2 regions of the Gottfriedia sp. OAE603 genome follow, and region 2 is predicted to be linked to the other one. Evidence: a T-box and tRNA genes for the amino acid it is inferred to sense, from the RefSeq annotation. Region 2 holds a T-box; the other holds one or more tRNA genes.
The links. The T-box of region 2 lies ahead of argS (arginine--tRNA ligase). A T-box ahead of a tRNA ligase gene usually reads a tRNA of that ligase, here a tRNA-Arg.

Region 1 (10,213 bases), 2.7 Mb from region 2:
CGTTTAAAAAAGAATAATGTGTACATTGTTCGCATTAAAGAAGAAGCTAAACACATTTTAAATGACCTGTATATTACAGGTGAAGGGTTTACATTTACGAATGAAATTGCGAAAGAATTAATTGAAAAGAAATGTTGTAAACGCTCATATTTAAGAGGGGCATTTTTAGCTGGAGGATCGGTAAATAATCCAGAGACATCTTCTTACCACTTAGAAATTTTTTCATTATACAAAGAACACACAGAAGCAATTTGTCGTTTAATGAATGAATTTGGTTTAAATGCAAAGACTTTAGAACGTCGAAAAGGATATATTACTTATTTAAAAGAAGCAGAAAAAATTACAGAGTTTTTAAATATTGTTGGTGCTCACTCGGCTTTATTACGATTTGAAGATATCCGAATTGTGAGAGATATGAGAAACAGTGTTAACCGTCTAGTTAATTGTGAAACTGCGAACTTAAATAAAACAATTAGTGCTGCATTCCGCCAAATTGAAAATATTAGATATATTCAAAGCTCAGTTGGTTTAGATATTTTACCTCCTAAATTACGTGAAATTGCAGAACTACGTGTAGAGTACGAGGATGTAACCTTAAAAGAATTAGGTGAAATGGTATCAAGCGGATCAATTAGTAAATCAGGTATAAATCATCGACTAAGAAAAATAGATGAAATTGCTGATAAACTACGAGCTGGTGAGCCGATAAAAATAAAATAAAGAAGATAGGGAGGGACGTATTTTGTTAGAAAAAAGAGGGAAAGTATTACTGGAAACTGGTATTCAAGCTCGTCCAGCAGCACAATTTGTACAAATAGCAACAAGATTTCGTTCAGAAGTATTGTTAGCCTATAAAGGTAAGCAAGTTAACGTAAAAAGCATTATGGGCGTAATGAGTTTAGCTGTACCATTTGGTGAAGAAGTAGTCATTACTGTAACTGGCGACGATGAGATCGAAGCAATGCAAGAAGTGATTAAGTTTATTGGGGAAGAAGTATAAACTGGAAGGACATTCATTTAATGGAATGTCCTTTTTTAGCGTCTAATGTTTAATGTATAAACCTCTTTGTTTAATAGTAATTATGATAAAAACAGGCATGTAATTGGATTGAAACAGAATGATAAATTTTTTTGTAGAAGAATTTTAGTAGCGAATTAAATACAATTCAACAATTTACAAAAACCCAAAAAAAGGAGAGCTTCTCACTATGTATGAACCAAAAACGAAAGAAACGAATAATAGTGTCATTGAGTTTATTGAAGACGTTGAAAATCCTAAAAAACGTGAAGATGCATATAAATTATTAGATCTTTTTTCTGAAGTAACAGGTTATGAAGCGAAGATGTGGGGACAAAGTATTATTGGATTTGGTGCATATCATTATAAATATAAAACTGGCCACGAAGGTGATGCTCCATTAGTTGCCTTTTCTCCACGTAAGGCAAAAGTTAGTTTATATTTTGCACCTGATGATCCGCATCGAGAGTCATTATTAATGAATTTAGGTAAGCATACAACTGGGAAATCATGTGTGTACATAAACAAATTAGCAGATGTTGATGTTAATGTCTTGAGGTCTTTAATTGAGAATACAGTAAAGTTTATGAAGGAATGCTATCCGGACCATAATTAGTTCTTCTTACTTATTTAATACATAACTTTTCTTATATACGATGAAAAGATTGTGAAGAAGGAGGTGTTGAAATGAGTGATGTAAAAGTAATCGAAGCCTTCAAAAACGCCCTTCAAAACTATACTTTAGAGGAACTAAGATATATTTCAGCAGATGGGGTATGGTCCATTTGTCAAATGTACGACCATTTAATTCTTGTTGCACTCGAATACCTTGAAAAAGTAGAAGCATGTGCACTATCAAAGGAAGAGCAAAAGCTCGGGAAATCAGAGTTTGGTGAGAACTTGTTTAAGAACGGAGGATTTCCTCTAATTAAAATTAAGTTACCCGACGAGTTAAATGCACCACCAAATAATTTAGATAGTAACGAAGTCCTTTTAACTCGGCTAGAACAAGTTGAGAAAAAAATGCAAAATTGGGAGTCTACTATAGATCGAATAAATCCAAATTACAAGGTTAAACATGGTGGTTTCGGCTGGCTCAATGGGAGGGAATGGTATGATTTGATCGGCATGCATTTCCGTCATCATCTACGTCAGAAATCAGAATTAGAAAATAGAATTGCATTTCTGAGAAACTGACAAAAATCCCCCAAACTGTTCATTGGAGGATTCTTGTTTATAAATTGTTATTTTGTTGTTTAATTTCCTCGCCAGCTAAAATGATATTTGCCGTTTCAATGGTTCGATGTTCATTAACGGACTCTCCTGGTTCAAGATTGTTTAAATCCGCAGTGATTTTTTGTTGCTCCTCAAGATGAAGGGGCTTCTTTTTTTTTGCCATGCTGTTTAGACCTCCAAATTAAATTGAAATGTAAGAGACGATTCTCTAACGTTAGTCTTAACGAATTTTCGAGCTTCATTCAAGTTTTAACAAATTGGAAAGTGACATGATGAAACAACATAAAAAGAATATAAAAAAACTAGCCGAAAAAAATCGACTAGTTTCTATTCTTATTACTTAATTGTTGCAGTGCTAGATATTACTTTATCAATTAAACCGTACTCTAACGCACGTTCAGATGTCATGAAGTTATCACGTTCTGTGTCACGCTCGATCGTTTCTAAAGGTTGACCAGTACGCTCTGCAAGAATACCGTTTAACTTATCACGTAAGAATAAGATACGTTTTGCAGCAATTTCAATTTCTGTTGCTTGACCTTGAGCTCCACCTAATGGTTGGTGAATCATTACTTCCGCATTTGGAAGAGCAAATCTTTTGCCTTTTTCACCAGCAGCCAATAAGAATGCACCCATTGAAGCAGCCATACCAATACAGATAGTAGATACTTGTGGCTTAATAAAATTCATTGTGTCATAAATAGCCATACCAGCAGTAATACTTCCACCAGGACTATTTATGTAAAGGGAAATATCTTTGTCTGGATCTTCAGCAGCTAAGAATAAAAGCTGAGAGACAATCGAGTTAGCTACGTTATCATCTATTGCACTACCTAACATGATGATACGGTCTTTTAACAGACGAGAGTAAATATCATACGCACGCTCACCACGACTTGTTTGTTCAATAACTGTAGGAATTAAATTCATTTTTTCTCCTCCTTCTTAGAAACAAAAGATTGATTAATTCAATAATACCTTTAAGGTCAGAAAAGGTCAAATAAAAGAGATGCTACATTCAGTGTATTCTTTCGACTAAAAAATATTAACGACTTTAAAAAATATTCATTAAGTAATACTTCAACATCATTAACGACTTTTCCTATTTTTAAACGAAAGATTATGTAGTTTTTCTTATGATTAATTTATATTCTAAAGATTCGCTAATTTGAGTTGTGTTTTCTAGTTTTTCATAGATACTTTTAAATGCATTTTCTGCTTGCTGCTTGATTGGATTATGTATTGTAGTAATGTCTAAAACTCTGGACATTAAGTGATTATCAAAACCAACGACAGCCAAATCAAAGGGGATATTCATACCTTTTCGTTTCGCCTCTGAAACAATACCAGCTGCTACGAAGTCATTGGCACAAATGATGGCATCAGGTCTATCTTTTAATTTACATAAATGATTTACGACTTCTTCACCATCAGCGGTAGAATACACTTCAGTAAAGGTATACTCTTTCCTAATTGGCATTTTATTGAGTTTTAATAGATCGTTATAGGCTTGAATTCTTCTAATTGTATTTAATCCATTCATTCTTCCAAAGGCATTTCCAATTTTTCGATAACCTTTTTGAATTAAATATTCCAATGCCATGTAATAACCGATATATTGGTCTAAATAAACAGAAGGGACAAAGTCTGAATCGACTCTTTCTAACGCAACAATCGGTCCATATTTACAATATCTTTCAATATCACGCCATTCCGAAGCCCTAACAGTAATAACTAGAGCATCTATCTCTTTTCTTCGTAAAGCCTCTAACGCTTCTATTTCACCTGTTTTTTCATAACTTGTATTATACGTAATTGTTTTAAAACCATGTTCGTTTGCAATGGAAATAAAACTATTGATGTATGGTAAGCTGATCTCATTAATTTCAGGGGTAATGATACCGATTAAAAAGTTTCTTCCTCTTTTTAATTTTACGGCATTTAAATTTGGGACGTAATCAAATTGTTCAATAATGTTTAGGACTCTTCTTTTTGTCTCTTCGTTCACGTGAGGATGGTTGTTTAATACACGAGAAACTGTGCTTGGTGATACGTTTGATATTTTAGCAATCTCTTTTATATTTAACATTAACTCAAACTCCTAACATGAAAAACTGAATTACTCCTATTATTACTACATTATCATAAATGGAGTTACGACTCTTGTTTGAAAATTTTAAAATTATCTTTGGAAAGGGATTGACCTGAAATGCATTTCAGAAATTTATGATATCGGTGTAAGCAGAATATAAAAATAAGAATCTAGTAGGAGGACATTAAGTATGCGTACTAATCAAACGAGATTTCCAGAGAACTTTCTTTGGGGTGGTGCAATAGCTGCTAATCAAGCTGAAGGTGCATATTTAGAAGGTGGAAAAGGATTAACTACAGTCGATTTACTTCCAATTGGAAAGGATCGCTTTTCACTGATGTTAGGAAATGTCGACTCATTGGAGTTAAAAAATGGGGTTTATTATCCCTCACATGAAGCAATTGATTTCTACCATCGATTTAAAGAGGATATTGCTTTATTTGCAGAAATGGGATTTAAATGTTTACGACTTTCGATTGCATGGGCAAGGATTTTTCCAAACGGAGACGATTCAACTCCAAATGAAGAGGGACTACAATTTTATGATCATGTCTTTGATGAACTATTAAAATATAATATTGAACCAGTCGTTACCACTTGTCATTTTGATGTACCAATCAATCTTGTTGAGAAGTACGGAAGCTGGAAAAATAGAAAAATGATTGAGTTTTATGAGAAATACACAAGAACAATATTTGAAAGATATAAAGATAAGGTTAAGTACTGGATGACGTTTAATGAAATTAATATGTTATTACACGCCCCTTTTATCGGAGCTGGTATTGTATTGAAAGATGATGAGGATAAAAAGCAAGTTCTTTACCAAGCCGCTCATCACCAGTTGGTAGCAAGTGCATTAGCAGTTAAGGCATGCCATGAGATAATTCCAAATGGACAGATTGGATGTATGTTAGCTGCTGGGGCAACGTATCCTTATACTTGCCATCCAAATGACATATGGGAAGCAATCGATAAAGACCGCGAATCATATTTCTTCATTGATGTACAATCAAGGGGTGAATATCCAGGCTATGCAAAGAGGTACTTTAAAGAAAACAATTTACAAATTAGAATGGAAAAAGAAGATGAAGAAATCCTAAAAAATCACACAGTTGATTATATCGGATTTAGTTATTATGCTAGTCGATGTGCTAGTACTGACCCTGAAGTGCTAAGTCAATTAGCTGAAGGTAATATATTTGCATCAATAAAAAATCCATATTTAAATGCATCAGAGTGGGGATGGCAAATTGATCCAAAGGGATTGCGTGTCACTTGTAATCAACTACATGACCGATACCAAAAACCATTATTTATAGTAGAAAACGGATTAGGAGCAAATGACGTTTTAAGTGATGAAGGTTCAATAAACGATGACTATCGCATTGAATACTTAAAATCACACTTTATCGAAATGGCAGAAGCCATAGAAGACGGAGTAGACATTCTTGGCTACACAAGCTGGGGACCAATCGACCTAGTTAGTGCAGGAACTGGAGAAATGAAAAAAAGATACGGATATATTTACGTAGATAAAGACAATGAAGGTAACGGAACACTAAAAAGAATTAAGAAAAAAAGCTTCTACTGGTATCAAGATATCATTCGATCGAACGGTAAAAATTTATAATTTATAAAATTAAAAGTAGGTGCTTATAATCTTTTATCAATGCACCTACTTTTTTGTTGATTATACAAAAGTTTCCAAGCTAAAAAGCTTAAACCGTTGCGGTAAGAAACTTCAAACGATATAATTATTCTTAAGGCATAGCTCAGTCGAACAACTGCTATATGCGTAATCCTACTGAGACTGGGGTGACGGTTTTAAATTTGAGTAATTCCTATAACAATATGCGTTCGTAGCTCAGGGGATAGAGCACGGATGAATTAACTTCATCGAATCATCTTCGAGCGCACCAGTCGAGCCACTACTTGCGTAAACTTACTGAGACTGGGGTGACGGTTTTAAATTTGAGTAATTCCTATAACAATATGCGTTCGTAGCTCAGGGGATAGAGCAACGGTTTCCGGTACCGTGTGTCGCAGGTTCGATTCCTGTCGAGCGCGCTAATTTTATGAAAGCCACGTGAAATAGATATCTTGGTTGAATATTTGACTCAGATGACTAACACGTGGTTTTTTATTACGGCAAATTTTCTGTTAGCTAGCCTTTCCAAAAACGTGACCACCTATAGTGTAAAAGACACTGCATCAAATAAAATACAATACTGATCTGAAAAACTGTTATAATGAATCTTTCGCAATATGTGTAATCGAATGTTTGAACGTTCGTATATCAAAACGAAATGAAATAGTCTAGTTTGGTTAAAATTAAGTTATGAGAAATGATTAAATAGAATTATGAGGTGTATAAATGAGTAAAGCTAAAGGTAAGGGCGGAACAGGAAGAGGTACTGATAAAAAAGGTTGGAATCGTTGGCAAGCAAAGGCTAAGAAAAAAGCGAATGCGAAACCTTATGTAAGTAAAGGTACTAAGAATAAAGGAACATCGAATTCAACTAGTGATTCATAATATGTAGTTTAAAAACGATACTGCGTAATTTTAAGGTCTTTATGTCATTGATTTATACAGTATGGATAATTTACCAGTTATGATTTTATTGCTTTCTGCATTTTATCATGTTATAGTTTTATTTGCGATGAGCTAATTTGAGTAAGTCGAGAGATATGCGTAAGCTAAACGCGCGAATGTGGTCGCCCGGTCTCTTGCCTCAAACGCATCAAGACGTCTGCTGCGGCAGGCGTCTTTCTTTTTGTTTCTTTTTTTGTATATAATAGTAAATATTACAATTGAAGGGAATGTTTGTGTGTTAACTATTAAAGAATACACTGTAGAAGAAATCAAAGATCCATTTGGAATTATCGAAGGTGACAGATATGAGTTTATCCTATTCATTGATGTGCCTGAGGATGATGAATTATACAATGAAAAAGGTATATACATAAAAGCGTTATTTGGTGTTAATGGCGAAGAATCTAAAGTAATTAAGTATGATTTATTTGAAGTTGAAACAAATCAATATTTAGACTTTGATTTAGAGGAAGATGAAGAAGTAGAATTAAAAGAATTTTGTAAAACACATTTAACTGTCGAAGATTAATTCATTTATGATTATTGTGTCATTAGAAACACACATAGTAGTCGAAATATGAAAAATGAGACGAAATCACAACACACTAAGTAAATTGTATTAACACAGTGTTTGGTGTATTACACACTGATAATACACTAGCCGAATCCATAAATATATTTCATAATTAAAACCTTGATTTTTCAAGGTTTTTTTATTTGTTTAAAAATAATAATAAGATTTTTTAGAAAATTGGCACAGTAATTGCAATATTAAAATTGATGAATCACTTGTTTTTGTAACGAGTCAATTCTTTTGTCTTTATATGTAAAAATGTAAGCGTTACAAAAATAAGTAAATTTAAGTTTGGAGGTGGAGAATGAATATCTTATTGGTATGTTCCGCAGGGATGTCTACTAGCTTGCTTGTTACGAAAATGGAACAAGCAGCACAGGCGAAAGGAATTCAAGCTAAGATTTGGGCTGTTGCAGGTGATGCAGCAAAGGAAAATTTAGAAAAAGCAGATGTATTACTACTAGGACCTCAGGTTCGTTATCTTGCCTCAGAAATGAAGAAGCTAGCTGAACCTAAGGGAATACCAGTGGATGTTATTAACCCAGTTCATTATGGTCTTATGAACGGTGAAGCGGTATTGGAAATGGCATTAAATTTGAAGAAATAACGGGGCGTTTAAAAATTAAATAGAAAAGAAGGTGTATTCAAGATGATGCGTTTTGCTGAAAAGTATATTATGCCGGCAGCGGCGAAGTTCGGAAACCAACGTCATTTATTAGCAATTCGTGATGCGTTAATTGGTATGATCGCAATCACGATGATTGGAGCATTTGCAACTCTAATCAATAACTTAGGTGGAGCTATTAAAGGCTACGACAATATGATGGAAGCAATTTTTGGTGCAAATTGGAAAACACTAGGTGGCGACATTTGGTGGGGAACATTTGCATTCATGACAGTATTTGCTGTTGTTGGTATAGCCCATAAGCTAGCACGTTCTTATGGTGATGAAGGTTTTGAAGCGATGTTAGTTGCTTTGGCATCTTACTTCGTATTAGTTCCTCAATCTTTAGCGGCTGTGTCGGTTACGCTTGAAGGTGGAGATACAGCAACTGGTGGTGCTTGGGGATTCATTAGCTGGAATTCATTAAATACTACTGCACTATTTACGGGTATCATTGTAGCGATTGTTGCGACCGAGATATTTGTTAGATTAGCAAAAGTAAAACAACTAGTAATTAAATTACCGGATGGTGTTCCGCCAGCGGTTTCAAAAGCATTTGCAAAATTACTACCAGGTATGTTAACAATTTTCATCGTAGCTTTAGTTGGATTATTATTTAGATTATATATTTCTGACGGCGTATTCTTTAACGACTGGTTAAATTCAGTACTTGTAAAACCATTAACAAATGCTGCAGATTCATTAGGCTTTGCAGTAGCAATCGCATTCTTTGTTCACTTCTTCTGGGCATTAGGTTTACACGGTCCAAATATTTTAGGTGGAATTACAACACCATTATTAACAGCATTAGGTAACCAAAATATCGATTTATACGCAAAAAATGTAACAGACTTAGATAAATATGCAGTACTAGCTGGCCCATTCTTAGATGCATTCGTTTATATGGGTGGATCTGGTACGACAATTGGATTACTGATCGCGATGTTTATTGTTAACCGTAGACGTAATAAACAAATGATCGCATTAGGTACTCCACCATCATTGTTCAATATTAATGAACCAATCATTTTCGGATTACCAATCGTATTAAACCCAGTTTGGTTAATTCCATTTATTTTAACACCAATTTTATTAACAATTATTTCTTATTTAGCAGTTGCTTCACATTTAGTATACCCAGTTGTTTCAACAATTCCTTGGGTAACTCCTCCGATAATTGGTGGTTATTTAGCAACAGGTGGTCATGTATCAGGTGCTGTTTTAGCAGCAGTGAACGTAGTTATTTCGATCATCGTTTATTTACCATTCGTTGTTGTAGCTGAGCGTATGGAAGTTAGAAAAGCAACAGAAACTTCTAATAATAACTCATTAAATCTTTAATAGATGTGAAGGGAAGAGTGCAAATGACTACTGACACGAATATAGAACAAATTGCATTCCAACTAATATTACATGCTGGAAACGCTAAAAGTTTATTAATGGAAGCAATGTACATTGCAAGAGAAGGAAAATTTAGTGAAGCGCGAGAAAAGGTAACTGAAGCAAATGCCGAACTAAGAAAAGCTCATCATTCTCAAACAACTTTAATTCAAAGTGAGGCGAATGGGGAGAAATTTCCAATTAATATTTTGCTTGTACATGCACAGGATCATTTGATGAACTGTTTAACAACTAGGGATTTAGTTGAAGAAATTATTTTTCTACATGAAAAAACTTCACATCTATAACATAAGAAAGGTGGTATAGCATTGGGCTATACCACCTTTCTTATGTTAAAGTGTATAATTTAGTAAATTTACCTTTTAATTTCAGTTAAACAATAAAACACTATTATAAGTAGTGTGTTTTAAAAACGACACACTACTTATAGATATAACACACTAAAGATATATTTGTGAAATATCACAGTAGCATCACAACACACTAATAACCGTCGCTAAAATGACTTGCATGATCAATGAAATATTTTAAATGATGAACTACTGCTGTAATAGGCTTCTTTTAATATTTTCAAATAATAATTAGTTTTTTTAAAAGACTTGGCATGGTAATTGCAATATAAAAGAGTGTAAACA
Region 2 (10,213 bases):
GATGATGAAATAAATGAGTTTGCTTTACAATATTGTGAAACAGTCAAAGGAAAATCTAAGCAAGTTTTGCGACTAGTGGGTTTTTGTTTATTAGTCAAACGTGAGGTAATTGAGAAACTAAAAGGTTTTGATGAAAGATTTAAATTCGGTTCATTTGAAGATGATGATATCTGTTTAAGAACGGTTCTAGAAGGCTATGAATTGCATATTGCATTAGATTCATATGTACATCATTATGGACATGTAACATTTAAAGGGAATAACGATATTAATATTACTCAGCTTTATATTGAAAATCGATATCGTTATATAGAAAAATGGGGAAACCATTTAATAGATACTGCCTATCCTAAATTAGAAATAATTGAAATGGTACCAAGTAATGTGAAGAAGGTATTGGAGATTGGATGCTCGGCAGGCGCAACAGGATTAGAGATAAAAAATAGGTATTCATGTGAATTATATGGTACAGATAAGACCCCTGCATTAGCGTCAATTGCTTCACAATTTTATGAAAAAGTTGATATTGTGAGTTGTGATGAGACGAATTTATCATATCCAAATGATTTTTTTGATTTAATTATTTTAGATCAAACGATTGAACATATTTACGACCCTTGGAATTATATAATTGAAATTAGTAAACTATTAAAACCATCAGGAAATATTATTTGTAGAGTTCCAAATGTCTCACATGGGGAAGTACTTTACCAGTTATTAAATGGTAGTTGGAATTACTTGAATGCAGGAATATTAAATAAAGAGCATGTAAGATTTTTTACGCCTAAAACAATGAATTTACTATTTCCTACTCATATGTTTGACATCATTTATAACAAGAATGAAAAAATAGATGTAAATATTAATATAAAATTATTTTTTGAAGAAGTGGTTCACTTGGCACATAAATTTGGTATAACACTAGACGAATTAATAACAAATTTAGAAATCTACCAAATGCTTGTACTTGTAAAGAAAAAACAATAAGAACGGCGGTTGAGAAATTCAACCGCCGTTTATTTATTTAATAAATTTGAGAAATACTGTCTATTCGATAATATGCTAGCATGTGTTGGATGGTAACTATAAGCCATTTCATTATGTTCATTCGCTAATTGATGTTTACCAATTCGATCATAGCATACTGCTAATTGTAAATGTGGCATCCATGTTGAATATGAATATTGAATGTTTGAGAGTTGCTCTGCATTTTTATTTGAGGCTGCTTCTTCATACCAAAAAATTGCTGAGTCATAGTTTGTATTTTCTAGAAAAAAATAACCAATCCTACAGCATGTTTCGGGTTGTGGTTTTTCATATTGAAGTGAGTGTAGTAACCAACTTTTTTCTAATTCAAATAAGTTAAGGTGATGATAATTATCGGCTAAATAATAGCAAGCTAGTATATTATGTTCATTATACGGTTGTTTTTTTCTTAAAAACTTTAGAAAATATTGAATCGATTGATCATATTGATGATTATCACTTAATTCCTTTGCATAATAAAATAAATCTCTAGGTGAAAAGACAACATTCTCTTCAATCATTTTTTCAAATATTTTTATATGGTTATTAGGATCATGTGTGTATGGGAGATGGTTGATCGCTATGTCAGAATCAACCACTTTACCTGTAACATTAATATAATGCTCATCGGATTCAACACTAATAGAATAAGAACTATTTCTATTTACTATTCTAGTTAGCATTTTTGGCGTACTTTCATTCAAATTAGTTTTCAGTTTCATTGATATTCCATCTATATTTGAATTGATCGAGAGCTTTAATTGTGCAAATTTTTCCCTGTCATTTTCGAACAAAATATCATTAGGGTTTATGAAAAAAATATATTGTTTTGTAGCGAGTTCAAATAAATAGCTTAGTGCATCTTTTTCATGCTGAGTTGCTTCAAAAGAATAAATGTTTTTTGTATACATACTTGCTAGTTCTCTAGTTCTATCTGTGGATTTTAAATCAACAATGATCACTTCATCCACTAAGTCGGATACTGATTGTAGACATCTTTCAATAACAGCCTCATCATTTTTAACGATCATACATAAACTAACGGTAGTCAAAATATCACTCTTTTCTTAAGATATCGCTTCTAACTAAAAAATGTATTTATGATATTGCAAGTTACATTGAGGGACACCGAAGTTGTATTATTGCTCATTAAATAATGAGTTAAAATACGCTTGATTATGCTTGACCGAAGGGTTATTAGGAGCAAAGCTAGCAGCAATATCATTATGTTTTTTAGCAGTCTCTTGATCACCTAAACGACTGTAGGAAAGACATAATTGTAAATGTGGTAGCCAAGTATAACACGCAGTATTAATAAATGGGCTTTTTTGTTCAGGAATATCAACAAATGTAGCAATTTTATACCATGAGATTGCACGATGATAATCGTTTTGTTGAAGATAGATATAACCTAATCTGCAACAATTTTCTCCACGCGGACCATCGTAATTGAATGATTTTAGACAACTATTGGTTGCTAAATCCATATTTCCTAAATTCAAATAACAATCAGCCATTTTTCCGCAGGCTTGAATATTATCTTCAGACCAACCTTTGCCTTCATCTAAAAATTTGTTATACCATTCAATTGCGGTTTCATACTTCCCATGATCTAAACATTCATTTGCGTAATAATATTTATCCCTTGGATTTAATGATTTACCTGAAGCAATTGCTTCTTCATAAATTTTTAAGTTTCGGGTAGATGAGTCTTTATCTTTATGATGGATGACGGCAGCATCTGAATGAATGATATTTCCATATACTTCAAGATATTCGTGAACGAAACCAATCCATTTAAAATTTCTTTTACGTTTAACGATTCGATTTCGAACAGAGCTAAATGTTGGATTTCCATCTTCATCAAAAGAAAGATGATATTTCATTGCAACAGCATCTACTTCTTCTGTTAAAGTTTTCTTTAGCTCAAGTAATTTTTCTGCATTCAATTCTGTGATCACATCATCTGCATCTAACCACATAATATAGTCCTTAGTTGCTTTAGAAAAGGCAAAGTTCCGAGCCGCGGAAAAATCATTGATCCAGTTAAAATCATAAACGCAATTTGTAAATTTTTTTGCTATTTCTTTCGTTTGATCAGTTGAACCTGTATCAATTATGACGATTTCATCTACAATAGTAGAAACGGATGAAAGACATCTTTCAAGAACATTTTCTTCATTTTTTACAATCATACAAAGACTGATAGTAATTGAATCTTTTTTCATTAATTCCACCTCAAATTTATGTTATTAAGGTTGTCAATAAAACGTTCATCCAATTTATGAAAATTTTAATAAGAAGGTTGTTATTCAGTTTTGTATATGTTTAAATATGTAAAAGGAATATCGGAAATTTTATGATAAAGAGAGTAATCTTATAAAGTTTTTAAGCGAGTTAGGGATGGTGGAAGCCTAATAAAACGAATAAGATGAAGCGCACTTTGGAGAAGTAAATTCGAAATGATAGTAGGATTTACCGGGGATGGAACCTCGTTAACAAACTTAAAGATGGTTCAATAGTATTTGAACAATTAGAGTGGTACCGCGGAGCTTAAACCCCGTCTCTTTTTTAGAGGCGGGGTTTTATTTATTTTTAGAAGGGAATGAAGGAAGATGAACTATGAATTATTGTATAGTGAGCATCTAGAAAAAGCATTAAATGGCGTATTAAATAAAATTGAAATTAATGCACTGATCGAAAAACCACATTATGCAGATCAAGGCGATTTAGCTTTCCCTTGTTTTCAGCTTGCAAAGTCATTAAGAAAGTCCCCAGTTAGCATAGCGCAAGAAATTGCACCTCTCATTCAACATGAATTATTTGCAAAAGTTGAGGCAAATGGACCATATGTAAACTGCTTCTTAAATAAGAAAATTGTCAGTAAACATATTATTGAAACCGTATTAAATAAAGGAAAAGATTACGGAAATCAAGTTACTGATGAAGAAAAAACAATTGTGATTGATTGTTCTTCACCAAATATTGCCAAACCTTTTTCAATGGGCCATATTCGTTCAACAATGATTGGGAACGCGATTGGAAACATTGCTCAAAAAAATGGTTATAACGCAATTAAAATTAATCACCTAGGTGATTGGGGAACACAGTTTGGAAAATTGATTGTTGCGTATAAACGTTGGGGAGTAGAAGAAAAAGTAAAATTAAACCCCATCAAAGAATTGCTAACACTATATATTAAATTTCACGAAGAAGTTGAGAAGGAACCAGAGCTTGAAGAAGAAGCAAGAAGCTGGTTTAAGAAATTAGAGGAGAAAAATGAAGAAGCGCAAGAATTATGGGAGTGGTTCCGTGAAGAATCACTAAAAGAATTTATGATGGTATATGATTTATTAGGTGTTAGCTTTGATAGCTTTAATGGCGAAGCTTTTTATAATGATAAAATGGATCGAATCATTACATTATTAGAAGAGAAAAATTTATTAGTTGAATCAGAAGGTGCTGAAGTTGTAGACCTTTCAGAAATAGAATTACCACCATGTTTAATTAGAAAATCCGATGGAGCTACTTTATATGCAACCCGAGATTTGGCAGCTGCAATATACCGTAAAGAAACATATGATTTTGATAGAGCAGTGTATGTCGTAGGAGGTGAACAGGCTTTACATTTCACTCAAGTATTTACTGTTTTAAATAAGATGGGATATGAATGGTCTAAGAATATGGAACATGTACCATTTGGTTTAATTCTTCAAAACGGTAAAAAAATGTCAACTCGAAAAGGGAAAATTGTCTTACTTGAAAAAGTCATTGAAGAAGCAATTAATTTAGCCAATCAGAATATATCTGACAAAAATCCTAATTTAAAGAATAAAGATGAAGTTGCAAAAATGGTAGGGGTAGGAGCGATTATATTCCAGGATTTAAAAAATGATCGTATGAATAATTTCGAGTTTTCTCTAGAGCAAATGTTGAAATTTGAAGGAGAAACGGGGCCATATGTACAGTATTCTATAGTGAGAACTAATTCAATCTTAGAAAAAGCGAATATAACAGATTTCCAAAATCAAGAAGGCTTACATGATGAGTATAGTTGGGAAATCATAAAAAATATTCAAGCCTTTCCAGACAAAGTAAGACGTAGCTTCGAACAAAATGAACCGTCAGTTATTGCCAAATATACAATTGATTTAGCTCAAGCGTTCAATAAATATTATGGAAATACTCATATCCTTACTGAAGACGATCAATTAGTAAGTAGATTAGCTCTAATCAAAGCTGTTTCGATTGTATTAGAAGAGGGACTAAGATTATTGGGTATTCGTGCACCAAAAGAAATGTAATCAAGAAGTATGAAAAGAACATTTTCTTTTCATACTTTTTTTGTTTTTTCTAAAGGCTCTTTTACAAGTGATTATATCTTTAAAAAGAGATGGATAGAAGTTGATTACAACGGAAGGTGCGAGACTCCTGTGGGAGATGCGGGAAGGCTGAGACCCCGCAGGCTAGCCGAGGAGGCTCAGATTTCGCCCCACGGAAAGGGAGCAACCTGGAGTTGTAATCAACTAACACATTCTAAAGTAAAGACAATGAATACAAAAACAGCTTTTCTGAATTATTGGTGTTATTATATTAGGAATCTTAAAGTTTACTAATAAATACTTGTTTTCATTGAAAATGATTATCAATTACATTTATAATAATAAATGAATTGATTCCAACTAAGGAGATTACAAACAAATGACAATTTTAAATACGATCAAAAATAGAAGAACTGTTAGAGATACAAAAAAAGACCCGATTTCTGAAGAGATTTTGATGGAACTTTTGGAAGTAGCTTCTTATGCTCCTTTTCATAGTAAGGAAGAGCCTTGGCAATTTATCATGATTTCAGAAGAAAATGAAAAAGAATTTTATGCTTCAAAAATCGTAGATAGTTATGAAAGAATGGAGTTAACAGAAACATATACTGTTGAAAAAATAAAGAAATCTGTTGAGTTTTTTAAATCATATATTATTGACACGCCTATGCATTTGATCATAACAACAGATCATACAGAAAATGAAAAAAAGAATTTGGAAGCAATTGGGGCAACTTGTTCATTTGTTCAAAATTTACAATTAGCTGCTTGGGAAAAAAATATTGGAATGGTTTGGCGTACAAACCCATATATTTTTGATCAACAGTTTTACAAAGAAATGGGGATCCCAGTAAACAGAAAAATATTGGGCGCACTTCATATCGGTTATATTAATACAATGCCAAAAGTGTCTAAAAAACGAAAAAATCCTAGGGAATGGACGACAAAATTAGGCCAAAACATTACACTTTCATAATAAAAAAGAGAGGCTAACTCTTCTTAGAAACTAATAAAATAGAGAATTCGTCGATTTCCACTCCAGGATGCTCGCTTTCCGTGGGGCGTGCGATGAGCCTCCTCGGCATGCGCCTGCGGGGTCTCATCTGTCCCGCTACTCCCACAGGAGTCTCGCACCTTCCGTTCCAATTGCTCTCTTTAACAGAAGAGTAATGTAAAAGAAATTTTTAAACAAAATCATTTTAGAAAAGTTTTTTGTTAAAAGTAAATTTTCTTTTAATACAATTCAATTCATTTCTTAGTTAGGAGAGTAATCATAGTCAATTCCTACTAAATAAAAAGGTAGCTAATTATCTACTTAATTAGCTACCTTTTTTTGTTTAGTTTGTTTTCTCCAGAAGAAGAGAACTTTCATATTTTCGTTCAGGCGATCGTTGACTAATTAAAATACTTTTGTAGTCCAATTTTCACCATTCCATACGTCTGTTACTAGACCTTGGTAAAATTCTGGTTCGTGACAGATAATTAAAATGCTACCCTTATATTCTTTCAGCGCTCGTTTTAATTCTTCTTTTGCATCTACGTCTAAGTGGTTAGTCGGCTCATCTAGTACAAGTAAGTTTGATTCATTATTCATTAATTTACATAAACGAACTTTGGCTTTTTCTCCACCACTTAATACTGATACTTTACTTTCGATATGTTTTGTTGTTAAACCACATCTCGCAAGAGCAGCACGAACTTCGTATTGTGTAAATGAAGGGAATTCATCCCAAACTTCATCAATACATGTTTTATTGTTATCACTTTTCACTTCTTGTTCAAAGTACCCGATATGAAGGAATTCTCCGCGTTCAACTTCACCTGAAATTGGTTTAATATCACCAAGTAAACTACGCATTAAAGTTGTTTTACCGATACCATTCGCACCAACTAAAGCGACTTTTTGACCGCGTTCCATTCGAAGGTTTAAAGGTTGTGAAAGTGGTTCGTCATATCCAATAACAAGGTTTTTAGCTTCAAATATTAATTTTCCAGAAGTACGAGCTGGTTTGAAGTCAAACTCTGGTTTTGGCTTCTCCCTTGCAAGCTCGATAATGTCCATTTTATCTAGTTTCTTTTGGCGTGACATTGCCATGTTACGAGTAGAAACACGAGCTTTATTTCGAGCAACAAAGTCTTTCAGCTCTGATATTTCTTGCTGTTGTCGCTTATAAGCTGATTCTAGTTGTGATTTTTTCATTTCATAAATACTCATGAAATTATTGTAATCTCCAACGTATCGATTCAATTCTTGATTTTCCATGTGGTAAATTAAATTAATTACACTATTTAGGAATGGAATATCATGTGAAATCAAAATAAATGCATTTTCATATTCATTTAAATAACGTTTTAACCATTCAATATGTTGCTCATCTAAATAGTTAGTCGGCTCATCTAATAATAAGATATCTGGTTTTTCTAAAAGAAGCTTAGCTAAAAGAACTTTTGTTCTTTGACCACCAGATAATTCAGTTACATCACGCTCAAGACCAATATCTTCTAAACCTAAACCACGAGCAATTTCTTCTACTTTTGCATCGATAACGTAAAAATCGTTATTCGTTAATGTATCTTGTAGTACGCCAACATCTTCAAGCATTTTCTCCATTTCCTCTGGAGTTGCATCGGCCATTTTTACGTATAAATCATTGATTTCATTTTCCATATCAAACATATATTGGAATGCACTTTTTAATACATCGCGAATTGTCATTCCTGCTTGCAATACTGCATGTTGATCTAAATAACCAACACGTACTTTTTTAGACCATTCAACTTTACCTTCATCAGGTTGAAGTTTGCCAGTTACAATATTCATGAAAGTTGATTTACCTTCACCATTAGCACCGATTAGACCAATATGTTCTCCCTTTAATAATCGGAATGATACATCATTAAATATTGCACGATCACCAAAGCCGTGGCTTAAGTTTTTTACAGTTAATATACTCATTAATCTACACCTTTTCTATTTTTTTCGTTATATAAAAATGTTCTATTTAGAACGTAATTTAAACAGTCACTTACTAATTATAGTCTGCAACTAGGTAAGTGTTCAATGGTAAATTAATGTGCTGACAGAAAAGAAGGGATCGTATGATGAAGTAAGGAAAATTCAGTCATCACTTATTACAAAAGCTACATAATGAAAACATGTGAAAAAGAGGAATACTTAAGTCTTAATCGAATAACCATATGTTAGTTAATGAAAGTTTAGAGGTGGGAAAAAGTGAGGAAAATCACTTATCTATTATTAGTAGTCATTTTTTTAGTAAGTTGCAAAAAAGATGAAAATCTAATTCTTATTGAAGAAAAAAAGAGTATTTTGGAAAATTATAAAATGACCAAGTCTGAAATGAATACACTTAATATGCTTGGGGAGAGTCGTGAAAAATTAGCAATTTATAAATTGAAACTAGATGATTATACAGATATACAGTCATTGGAAGCAAAAATTAAAGTGTATTCTAAAGGTAAATTAGTGCATACAATAGGTGGTATTGCAATCACTGTTCTAAAAGATAATGATAAAACTTACTATCTTACATTTAAACGTCAACTTCAGCAGGAAACGAAAAATACATATGAATGGGACATTATTTTTGCAAATAGTAATGGGCATAGTATGGGTCAAACATTATATAAACAACCAGACCAAACTAATATGTCATTTTTTGAACAAATTGAAGGAAAACATGAAATAGTAAAAGGAAAAGAAATGGCACTTGGAGCATATGTGGAGGGAAATGATTCGATGGAATCAGTTAGTATTTCTCCTGATTTAAAAGATAATGAAAGACTATTAAAGAATAAATATGTATACTTATTATGTCTGGAAGCTAAATAAAGTAATAAAAATAAGGATAAGGGAGAAGAAAAAACTCATTCTCCAAAATTCACTAAACTTACCCTTTGAGGAGGAATTTACATGTTTGGTAAAGTTGCAGCAGATATGCTTGGATTAAGTGATGTAGGTAGTGTCATCGAGCCAAAAAACTATGACAAGGTTGATTCTGATGATTACGTAATGCATGAAGATGATGAGAAGATCTATTTTTTAATTAAATCAAAAACAGATGAGTACTGTTTCACAAATAAAGCATTAATTCATTTAGACGGAACTAGTGCTATTAGTAAAAAACGTACACTTCATCGATATAATTATCATACTTATAAAATTTCTCAAGTTGTTTTAGAAACTGCTGGTACAATCGATTTGGATGTTGAAATTAAATTCAATATCGGTGGTAAAGAATTCTCTATTGATGTACATAAAAAACATATTGAAGAGTTAAAAGATTTATATAAAGCATTATTAATGATTGCTGAGATTTGTCATGAAAACGAAATTAAACTAGGTTTTGCTAAGGAAAGTATTGAATTAGCATCTACAACACTAAGTCGTGTTTCAAGTAATGAAAATAGTGTTGTAAATAATTTTAAAGAAATTAACGAAGCGGCATTTGAGTGGTTAATGAAATCAAGAGAACAATACAAAGTCAAAGATTTTGGTTATGTTTTTGAAAAGTATATTAATAACTAAAAAATGAACCTACAAATAATGAGCATTTTTCCATTTTTCCTTTTGCAGGAAGAAAACAATAAAGTTACACAAGTAAAGGTAAGTAACTAAATAAAAAGGCCGCTTCATGTCAAATTGACTTTTGAGACATGAAGCGGCCTTTTTATAGAATTAGTTTTCATCTGCTTATTAGGAAAACAGATTGCCATCACGATCTTTAATTTCCGCTTGCGTACATCTTTTTTTGAGCTCGCTTAAAAATAGCTCTTCATCCTTCGGGAGTGATAATAATGAGAATTCAAATTTTTTATAATCGATTTTCACACGTTTAAATGTCCAA

Region 1: it encodes a tRNA-Arg, which carries the amino acid that the T-box ahead of argS (arginine--tRNA ligase) is inferred to sense. The anticodon was not compared.

Annotation. Positions count from the first base shown of each region.
Region 1 is NZ_JBEUNN010000001.1:484,528-494,740, forward strand. Features, by position in the region: gene whiA (DNA-binding protein WhiA) at 1-720, shown strand, start outside; gene ABID96_RS02315 (HPr family phosphocarrier protein) at 743-1,000, shown strand; gene ABID96_RS02320 (DUF1801 domain-containing protein) at 1,209-1,634, shown strand; gene ABID96_RS02325 (DinB family protein) at 1,706-2,215, shown strand; gene ABID96_RS02330 (hypothetical protein) at 2,253-2,417, opposite strand; gene clpP (ATP-dependent Clp endopeptidase proteolytic subunit ClpP) at 2,591-3,184, opposite strand; gene ABID96_RS02340 (LacI family DNA-binding transcriptional regulator) at 3,375-4,343, opposite strand; gene ABID96_RS02345 (6-phospho-beta-glucosidase) at 4,537-5,976, shown strand; tRNA gene ABID96_RS02350 (tRNA-Arg) at 6,341-6,413, shown strand; gene ABID96_RS02355 (DUF3934 family protein) at 6,721-6,879, shown strand; gene ABID96_RS02360 (DUF6509 family protein) at 7,175-7,468, shown strand; gene ABID96_RS02365 (PTS sugar transporter subunit IIB) at 7,818-8,120, shown strand; gene ABID96_RS02370 (PTS sugar transporter subunit IIC) at 8,163-9,518, shown strand; gene ABID96_RS02375 (PTS lactose/cellobiose transporter subunit IIA) at 9,542-9,865, shown strand.
Region 2 is NZ_JBEUNN010000001.1:3,208,950-3,219,162, reverse strand. Features, by position in the region: gene ABID96_RS16470 (glycosyltransferase) at 1-987, shown strand, start outside; gene ABID96_RS16465 (glycosyltransferase) at 1,017-2,078, opposite strand; gene ABID96_RS16460 (tetratricopeptide repeat-containing glycosyltransferase family 2 protein) at 2,166-3,254, opposite strand; T-box leader at 3,377-3,597, shown strand; gene argS (arginine--tRNA ligase) at 3,642-5,330, shown strand; gene ABID96_RS16450 (nitroreductase family protein) at 5,728-6,324, shown strand; gene ABID96_RS16445 (ABC-F family ATP-binding cassette domain-containing protein) at 6,748-8,304, opposite strand; gene ABID96_RS16440 (hypothetical protein) at 8,581-9,198, shown strand; gene ABID96_RS16435 (PH domain-containing protein) at 9,280-9,894, shown strand; gene ABID96_RS16430 (PH domain-containing protein) at 10,063-10,213, opposite strand, start outside.